One region of the Streptomyces seoulensis genome, then DNA from elsewhere that is predicted to be linked to it. Evidence: riboswitches for the same ligand, from Rfam matches in the RefSeq annotation. Region 1 holds a riboswitch; the other holds the start of a gene.
What was found. A riboswitch is a leader RNA that binds a small molecule or an ion and turns the genes downstream of it on or off. The one in region 1 is predicted to bind glycine.

Region 1 (4,666 bases):
CTCGTGGTACGCGTCCGGGTCCTGCCCGAGCAGCGAGGTCAGCACGGGCGCCAGCAGGGCGATCACGATGAGCAGGACGACGACGGTGCCGCCGGCCAGGGCGAGCTTGTCCCGCTTCAGCCGCTCCCAGGCGATGCGCCCAAGCGAACGTCCCTGGACGTCCTTCGCCTTGGCGCTCGCCACCGCCGCCTCCTCGAGCGCGTTCGGGGCCGCGTCAGCGGTCGGCTCGTGCAATGGTGCCGTCATTCTGACAGGGACCCCTCTCAACCGGCCTGAACCGGCCCACACTTGCCGCGCGAGCGGCTTCGAAGACTGTCGTACACGGGGTGAGCACCCCTGGATCGGGAGTCTTCAACGCTTGGGCGATCGGTTTCCAGACTTGACGATGAATGGATGCCTAAACGTGATGCAACCTGGCACGTTCCGATATCCGAACGGCGGGTAACAGCGGTAGGACACGTGTGAATTCGGGACGACGCGAGCCAAAGACTGCCATTCACTCGCATCTCCGCGTGAACACGTCCTATTCAGTGTGCAGTTCACACCGACGCGACACGGGACCTCCACGTGACCTACCCGGAACAGGGTGTGACGAACACTCAGTTCACACAGATGTTCCGGATCGCCCGCCCGCCGCCCGGCCGCACGCTTCGGGCATGCCGAAATACCGGAGTGGCCCCGTGAAATGCGGGATTCCGGAACGCGGAATTACCAGGAAAAGGTAAAGAACGAAAAGAGAAAGGCGCGGGGTACGCGCCCGGGAATCAGTAGGCGCCGCGCGGGGGCGCGACCGGGTAGCCGCCGGTGGCCGGTGCGGCGCCGTGCGCCTCCCGGTCGTAGAACGGGCGGGCGTTGGCGCGCATCCACATGACGACGGGGTCGTACGCGTCGGTCATGGCGACCGTGGAGACCGGCAGGCCCTCGGGGACCGCGCCGACCGACTGCTGCATCATCGCGCGGACCGAGTCGACCGCGGCCGGGGTGGTGTCGTAGACGTCCAGGCCGAGGGCGAGGTAGGGGGCGCCGAGCGCGGGCTGCACCCAGGCGCGGCGCAGGGAGCGCAGGGCCGGGGTGCGGTGGGCGTTCTGCGCGAGCAGGGCGTAGAACTGCGGTACCTCGATGGCCGGTTCGGACAGCCGCAGGGGCCCCGCGGGCCGGCGGTCGAGGCCGGTGGCGATGCGGCGCAGGTCCAGCCAGGGGATGCCGACGCCGCCGCCGGGGGCGTGCGGGTTGAGCCAGAGGCCGTAGTGGTCCGGGTAGAGGGTGCGGGCGACGTCGAGGCCGTCGACCACCTCGTAGGACCGGCTCCAGCCGCTGGCGGAGAGTTCCTGCGCGGAGGTCACGCAGGGGGCGTAGCCGAACTCCTCGACCCGCATGTTCGCGTACTGCGCGTCGGGGGAGCCGGCCTGGCCGTGCCACAGCAGCATCCAGATCTGGCCGGACGAGGGGTCGGCGAGGGCGCGGAGCAGTGCCTCGTAGGCGTCGTAGCGTCCGGGAGTGACCTGGCGCAGCATGTGCTCGACGCTGCCGCTTGGGCTCGCGCTCACCTGTCCTACCGCCCCTTCATTGCAAGTTCCCCACGTCGGGAGACAGCTTAAGCGCCCACCGCGCCCCCGCGAGGTCGGCCCCGCGGGCCTCTGTTCCTCAGTTGCCGAACTGGTAGAACGGCCGGACGTTGCTCCTCAGCCAGTCGGCCACCGGGTCCTGGGCGGCTTCCAGGAGGACCAGGTTGACGGGCCAGGGGGCGGGGGCGCGGCCGAGGGCCTTGCCGAGGGCGTCCAGCGGGAGGGCCTGCACGTCGCCTTCCCAGTGGGCGAGTTCGACGCCGACGAAGAGGACCGGGTCGGCGGTCTCGATGACGGCGAGGCAGCGGCGGGCGCTGACGACGACGCCGGTGGCGGCGAACTCGGCGGAGGCGGCGGCGAGGAAGTCCACCGGGTCCTCCTGCCAGTCGGGCTCGAAGAGCCGGACCCGGCCGCCCGTGGCCGGACCGTCCAGCGGGGTGCGCCCCGAGCGGCACAGCTCGGCCACCGCCTCGGGGGGCAGCGGGAGTCCGACCACGCCGCCGGGGTTGATGACCATGCCCGCCTGCGGCGGCAGACCGCGCGCGAACTCCACGGCGGGCGCGACGGTGTGCGGCAGGTGTCCGCCCGGCGACTGGCGGAACTGCTCCTCGGAGGAGAAGACCGGGACGTACACCTGGCCGTCGATGTCGACCGTGGGCAGGTCGAGCGGGCCGCTGTGCGGGCCGCCGCCGCTGGGCAGGGGTATCCACACGAAGCCGCGCGCCAGTACCTCGATGAGGCGGGCGCCGGCCTCGGGTATGCCGAGGGAGGCGGAGAGGACCTCCTCCAGTTCGTTGCCGGGCCAACCGCCGTGCGGGTGGGGGTGTGCCTGTGCCGGGAAGTCCGCGGGAAGGTCCGCCGGGAAGTCCATGTGCCTACCGCCTGCTGGGAGTCATGCTGTGGTGCAGAAGGCTATCCGGTACGGCTGCCCGCGCTCACTCGGCGAACTCGATCCGCCGCAGGCCGTCCGCCGAGGCGCGGTCCAGCAGGACCACCGAGCCGCAGTCGGCGGGGCTCTCGCCGCGCTCCACGGCGCCCAGCAGGCGGGCGGTGGCGCCGCGGTGACGGCGGAAGGCGTACCGGGAGACGCCCCGGCCGCGCTCGCGCTGGCCCTGCCGGGCGGTGCCGGCCGGCACGTCGAGCAGGATCAGGTGCAGGGTGCCGCCCCGGCGGCGGGCCTCGCGGGCGAGCCAGGAGCGGACCCAGGGCTGGGTGCCGCAGTCGTGCACGACGACGCCCTCGCCGGTGCCGAGGGCGCGGCGCAGTCCGGCGTAGTGGGCGAGGCGGACCAGGGGGCGGTAGAGCGCGTAGGGCAGGGCGGCGGGGAGGCGGGCGGCCCAGCGGTCGCGGGCGTCCTGGGAGTCGACGCGGTGGCCGGGCACCGTACGGCGCATCAGGGTGGACTTGCCGCTGCCGGGCAGGCCGGTGACGACGGCGAGGTCGTGGGGGCCGAAGCGCAGGGTGCGGGGGCCGCCGCCGGTGCGGCCGCGCAGGTCGCGGACGACCGGCGCGGGCCACTGGGCCCGGCGCTCGTGGGCGGGCACCGAGGGCTGCTGCGGCACCGGGATGCCGGTGGTCGTGGCGTACACCGTGGTTCTGTTCACCGTGATCGTCCTCCCCCTGTGGGCTCAGGTCATCCCCTGCCCAACTTATGTAAAGAGAAGGTAATGCGCCGGGGCGCCGGTCGGGTCCCCGAACGGCTACAGGCATGTCACAGCCGGCGGGCCCTTCAGGGCCCGGCCGTGCCGTGCGATGATGTGCGCGCCAACTGCATACCGGCCGCTTGAATCCGCGCGGGAGAGTCCCCATCCGGGGCGCCGAAGGAGCAAGTCCCTCCCTTGAATCTCTCAGGCACCGTTACCGCGCGGGCGAGGCACATCTGAAAAGCGGGCCGCTGACGGCAGTGGCTCCACCCAAGGTGCAAGCCGTGACCGTGCGGGTCATGGCGAACCTCTCAGGTTCCGATGACAGATGGGGAGGAACGTTCCTCGCCCGCGTCCGGCTCCGTCCGCGCGGGGGACCCATCGCCCTGGGAGACGACCGATGAGCAGCACCGACTCCACCGCCCCGCGCCGCACCGCGCTCGACGCCGTGCACCGCTCGCTCGGCGCGACGATGACCGACTTCGCCGGCTGGGACATGCCCCTGCGCTACGGCTCCGAGCGTGACGAGCACCTGGCGGTGCGCACGCGGGCCGGCCTGTTCGACCTCTCGCACATGGGTGAGATCACGGTGACCGGCCCCGATGCGGCCGCCCTGCTGAACTTCGCCCTCGTCGGCGACCTCGCCTCGGTCGGTGTCGGCCGTGCCCGCTACACCATGATCTGCCGGGCCGACGGCGGCATCCTGGACGACCTGATCGTCTACCGGCTCGCCGACGCCGAGTACATGGTGGTGGCCAACGCCTCCAACGCCCAGGTCGTGCTGGACGCGCTGACCGAGCGCGCGGCCGGCTTCGACGCCGAGGTCCGCGACGACCGCGACGCCTACGCGCTGCTCGCCGTCCAGGGCCCGGAGTCCCCCGGCATCCTCAAGGCGGTCACCGACGCCGACCTGGACGGCCTGAAGTACTACGCCGGGCTGCCCGGCACCGTCGCGGGCGTCCCCGCGCTGATCGCCCGTACCGGCTACACCGGCGAGGACGGCTTCGAGCTGTTCGTGAAGCCCGAGCACGCGGCCAAGCTGTGGCAGGCGCTGCTGGAGGCCGGGACCGCCGCCGGTCTGGTGCCGTGCGGGCTGTCCTGCCGGGACACCCTGCGCCTGGAGGCGGGCATGCCGCTGTACGGGCACGAGCTGACCACGGAGCTGACCCCCTTCGACGCCGGTCTCGGCCGCGTGGTCAAGTTCGGCAAGGAGGGCGACTTCGTCGGCCGCGAGGCACTGGCGAAGGCCGCCGAGCGCGCCGAGGCGCAGCCGCCGCGCGTCCTGGTCGGCCTGATCGCCGAGGGCCGCCGGGTGCCGCGCGCCGGATACTCCGTCGTCGCGGACGGCGCGGTGATCGGCGAGGTCACCTCCGGCGCCCCCTCCCCCACCCTCGGCAAGCCGCTGGCCATCGCCTACGTCGACGCCGCGCACGCCGCCCCCGGCAGCACCGGTGTGGG
Region 2 (4,666 bases), 2.9 Mb from region 1:
AGGGCGGCCGCGGTGTGCGGTGCGCCGCGCAGCGGGTTGTCCTCGGCGGGCCAGGTGCCGGAGGCGACCTTGTCGATCTCCGCGCGGATGGCGATCATCGCGTCGCAGAACCGGTCCAGCTCCCCCAGGTCCTCGGACTCGGTCGGCTCGATCATCAGCGTGCCGGCCACCGGGAAGGACATGGTCGGCGCGTGGAAGCCGTAGTCGATCAGGCGCTTGGCCACGTCGTCCACGCTCACGCCGGTCGCCTTGGTCAGCGGGCGCAGGTCGATGATGCACTCGTGCGCGACGAGGTTGCCGGGGCCGGTGTAGAGCACCGGGAAGTGCGGCTCCAGGCGCTTGGCGACGTAGTTGGCGGAGAGCACGGCCACCTGGGTGGCGCGCTTGAGGCCCTCGCCGCCCATGAGGCGGACGTACGCCCAGGAGATCGGCAGGATGCCGGCGCTGCCCCAGGGGGCCGCCGAGATCGGGCCGACGCCGGTGGCCGGACCGGCCTCGGGCTGCATCGGGTGGTTGGGCAGGTACGGCGCCAGGTGGGCGCGGACCGCGACCGGGCCGACGCCGGGACCGCCGCCGCCGTGCGGGATGCAGAACGTCTTGTGCAGGTTCAGGTGGGAGACGTCGCCGCCGAAGTGGCCCGGCTTGGCGAGACCGACCAGGGCGTTGAGGTTGGCACCGTCCACGTAGACCTGGCCGCCCGCGTCGTGCACCTGGGCGCAGATGTCGGCGACGTGCTCCTCGAAGACACCGTGCGTCGAGGGGTAGGTGATCATCAGCACGGACAGCTCGTCACGGTGCTGCTCGATCTTGGCGCGCAGGTCCTCGACGTCGATCTCGCCGTCCCCGGCGGTCTTCACGACGACGACCTTCATCCCGGCCATCACCGCGCTCGCCGCGTTGGTGCCGTGCGCGGAGGACGGGATGAGGCAGACGGTGCGCTGAGCGTCGCCGTTGGCCCGGTGGTAGGCGCGTACGGCGAGCAGTCCGGCCAGCTCGCCCTGGGAACCGGCGTTGGGCTGGAGCGAGACCTTGTCGTACCCGGTGACCTCGGCGAGCCGGTCCTCCAGCTCGCGGATGAGGGTGAGGTAGCCCTCGGCCTGCTCGGCGGGGGCGAAGGGGTGCAGCGCGCCGAACTCGGGCCAGGTGACCGGCTCCATCTCGGTGGTCGCGTTCAGCTTCATGGTGCAGGAGCCGAGCGGGATCATGCCGCGGTCGAGGGCGTAGTCGCGGTCGGACAGCTTGCGCAGGTAGCGCAGCATGGCCGTCTCGGACCGGTGCTCGTGGAAGACGGGGTGGGTCAGGTAGTCGTCGGTGCGCAGCAGCGCCTCGGGGAGCGTGTCCTCGGCCGACCCGTCGAGCGCCGCGATGTCGCCCTCGACGCCGAAGGCGGCGAAGACGGCCTCGACCTGAGCCCGGTTGGTGGTCTCGTCGCAGGCCAGGGAGACGTGGTCGGCGTCGACCGGGCGCAGGTTGACCCCGCCCTCGCGGGCGGCGGCGACGACCTCGGCGGCCCTGCCGGGCACACGCGCGGTGAGGGTGTCGAAGTAGGCGCCGTGGACGATCTCGACCCCGCCGGCGCGCAGGCCCTCGGCGAGGATCGTGGCGTAGCGGTGGGCGCGGCGGGCGATCGTCCGCAGGCCGTCGGGGCCGTGGTAGACGGCGTACATGCCGGCCATCACGGCGAGCAGCACCTGGGCGGTGCAGATGTTGCTGGTGGCCTTCTCGCGGCGGATGTGCTGCTCGCGGGTCTGCAGCGCGAGACGGTACGCGCGGTTCCCGTCGACGTCGACGGACACGCCGACCAGGCGGCCGGGCAGGCTGCGGGCGAACTTCTCGTGCACGGCCATGTAGCCGGCGTGCGGCCCGCCGAAGCCCATGGGCACGCCGAAGCGCTGGGTGGTGCCGATGGCGATGTCCGCGCCCAGCTCGCCGGGCGAGGTGAGCAGGGTCAGCGCGAGCAGGTCGGCGGCGACGGTGACGAGGGCGCCCAGCTCGTGCGCCTGCTCGACGACCGGCTTCAGGTCGCGTACGGCACCGGAGGCGCCGGGGTACTGGAGCAGGACGCCGGTGATGTCGCGGGCGGCGACGTCGGCCGGGATGCCGTCGCTCAGATCGGCGACGACGACCTCGACACCGGCCGGTTCGGCGCGGGTCTGGATGACGGCGATGGTCTGCGGCAGGGTGTCCGCGTCGACCAGGAAGAGGCCCTTCTTGTTCTTGCCCATGCGCCGCGACAGCGCCATCGCCTCGGCGGCGGCGGTGCCCTCGTCCAGCAGGGAGGCTCCGGAGGTGGGCAGCCCGGTGAGGTCGGCGACCATCGTCTGGAAGTTCAGCAGGGCCTCGAGACGGCCCTGGGAGATCTCCGGCTGGTACGGCGTGTAGGCCGTGTACCAGGCGGGGTTCTCCATGACGTTGCGCAGGATGACCGGCGGGGTGAAGGTGCCGTAGTAGCCCAGGCCGATCATGGAGCCGAGTACCTGGTTGTGGTCCGCGAGACCGCGCAGCTCGGCGATCACCTCGGCCTCGGTGCGGGCGCCCGGCAGGTCGAGCGCGTCGGCGTTCTTGATCACATCCGGGACCGCGGCGGCGGTCAGCTCGTCGAGGGAGCCGTAGCCGACCTGCGCGAGCATCTTGGCCCGCGCCTCCTGGTCGGGCCCGATGTGGCGCTGCTCGAAGGGGATGCCCGCTTCGAGGTCGGCGAGCGGAATGCGAGGGGCGGTCATGTGCGGAGGCCTCCTGGTCTGACGCGACCTGCGAGGGGCACCACGGCTCGGGTGCCCACCGGCCTCCCCCTCTGTCATCTCTTACCTGAGAGCTTCACCGGGGGCCAGCGGACCCCGGCTTGCACCGTCGGTGAGAGCGGGAGCCATGGACGCCCGCCCTGCTTTCCAGAGTGACCTCGTCCGTGCGGTACGGGGGCCTGAGAGATTCCGGGGAGGAGTTGCTCCTTCGGCGCCTCCGAATTGCTCGGAGGACTCTCCCGCACGGGGTCAGCAGCCTTGTTCAGCCTACCAGCGGGGTCCTGAGCGCGGCGTTCGAGTGGCCGCCCGGCTGATTCTGCTCTTTTGTAGTGCTTACGGATGAGTTGCGACCATGTGGAGGGAGAGGGATCGTGCAGACCGACATCGATCCGCGCAGCCTGATCGGCCGCAAGGCGTTCGACCGAGCCGGCACCAAGATCGGCACCATAGACGAGGTGTACCTCGACGACGCGACCGGCGTCCCGGAGTGGGCGGCGGTGCGCACCGGCCTCTTCTCGCGCGACGCCTTCGTCCCGCTGGAGCCCAGCGAACTGGTCGACGGCGCGCTCCGCGTCCCCTTCGAACGCGCCCTCATCAAGGACGCCCCCGACTTCGGCGTGGGCCGTCACCTCTCCCCCGAGCAGGAACTCCAGCTCTACCACCACTACGGTCTCGACGTGGGCCCCTCCGCCAGGACCCCGGACCGCGACTTCGGCAAGGTCGCGGGCACCGAGGAGACCTGAGCCCCCCTCATCCGCCTCCCGTGGCCCCGCCCGCGCCGGTCGCCTCCTCCCGCTGCCCGCACACCTCCCCCACCAGCGGCAGTGGCTCGGCCGGTGTCAGGTCGGGGTCGTCGGCACGCAGCGTCCGTACCCGGCCCGGCGCGGAGGTCGGGGTCTCGAAGCGCACGGTGACCCGCCCCAGGCCGCTGCCCTGCACCCAGCCGTGGCCGTACTCGGGGTGCCGCACGTCCTGGCCCGCCCGCCACTCCGGCGCGGCGGGCTCGGGTCTCTCGGGTCCGAGATCGGGAGCGCTCTCCTCCGGCGTCTCCTCGGCCGGCTCCCCCGCCGCCTGGGCGAACAGGTCCTCCTGGGTGTAGTCGGCCAGCCCGGAGACGCCCACGCCGAGCAGCCGCACCCCTCCCGTGGTGTCCACGGAGTCCAGCAGCCGCGCCGCCGCCTCCCGGATCACCGTCGGATCGTCCGTGGGCCCCCTCAGCGTCTCGGAGCGGGTCAGGGTGGAGAAGTCGTACCGCCGGACCTTGAGCACGATGGTCCGGCCGGACAGCCCGGCCCCGCGCAGCCGCCGCACGCACCGGTCGGCGAGCCGGCGGACCTCCAGGCCGATGCGCGGCCGGTCGTGGATGTCCACGGCGTAGGTGTCCTCCACCGACACCGACTTCGCCTCGCGCTCGGCCACCACGGGCCGGTCGTCACGGGCCAGCGCCATCGCGTACAGCGAGTGTCCGTGCGCCTTGCCGAGCAGCCGGACCAGTTCGTCCTCGCCCGCCTCCGACAACTCCAGGACGGTGGTGATCCCGGCGCGCCGCAGATGGTCGCCGGTGGCCGGTCCCACGCCGGGCAGGGTCCGCACCGGCATAGGTGCCAGCAGGGCCCGCTCGGTGCCGGGTTCGATGAGCACCAGGCCGTCGGGCTTGGCCCGCTCCGAGGCGATCTTGGCCAGCATCTTGGAGGCGGCGAGCCCCACCGAACCGGTCAGCCCCGTCACCGCCAGGATGTCCGCGCGCAGCCGCGCCCCGGCCTCCCGCGCCGACGCCTCGTCCCAGGCCGTGTCACCGGCCTCCAGGTCCACGAACGCCTCGTCCAGGCTCAGCGGCTCCACCAGCGGGGACAACTCCCGCAGCAGCGCCATCACCTGGTCGCTGATCGAGCGGTACAGCGCGAAGCGGGGCGTGAGGTAGGCGG

Region 2: linked by a shared signal. The riboswitch ahead of gcvP (aminomethyl-transferring glycine dehydrogenase) and the one ahead of gcvT (glycine cleavage system aminomethyltransferase GcvT) in region 1 are both predicted to bind glycine.

The regions. Positions count from the first base shown of each region.
Region 1 covers NZ_AP025667.1:5,272,138-5,276,803, forward strand. Annotated here, with positions in the region: gene HEK131_RS24190 (ABC transporter permease) at 1-246, opposite strand, end outside; gene HEK131_RS24195 (enhanced serine sensitivity protein SseB C-terminal domain-containing protein) at 765-1,514, opposite strand; gene HEK131_RS24200 (enhanced serine sensitivity protein SseB) at 1,645-2,436, opposite strand; gene HEK131_RS24205 (AAA family ATPase) at 2,501-3,175, opposite strand; glycine riboswitch at 3,350-3,438, shown strand; glycine riboswitch at 3,439-3,546, shown strand; gene gcvT (glycine cleavage system aminomethyltransferase GcvT) at 3,609-4,666, shown strand, end outside.
Region 2 covers NZ_AP025667.1:2,417,942-2,422,607, reverse strand. Annotated here, with positions in the region: gene gcvP (aminomethyl-transferring glycine dehydrogenase) at 1-2,723, opposite strand, end outside; glycine riboswitch at 2,899-2,993, opposite strand; gene HEK131_RS11250 (PRC-barrel domain-containing protein) at 3,113-3,484, shown strand; gene HEK131_RS11245 (DNA polymerase IV) at 3,492-4,666, opposite strand, start outside.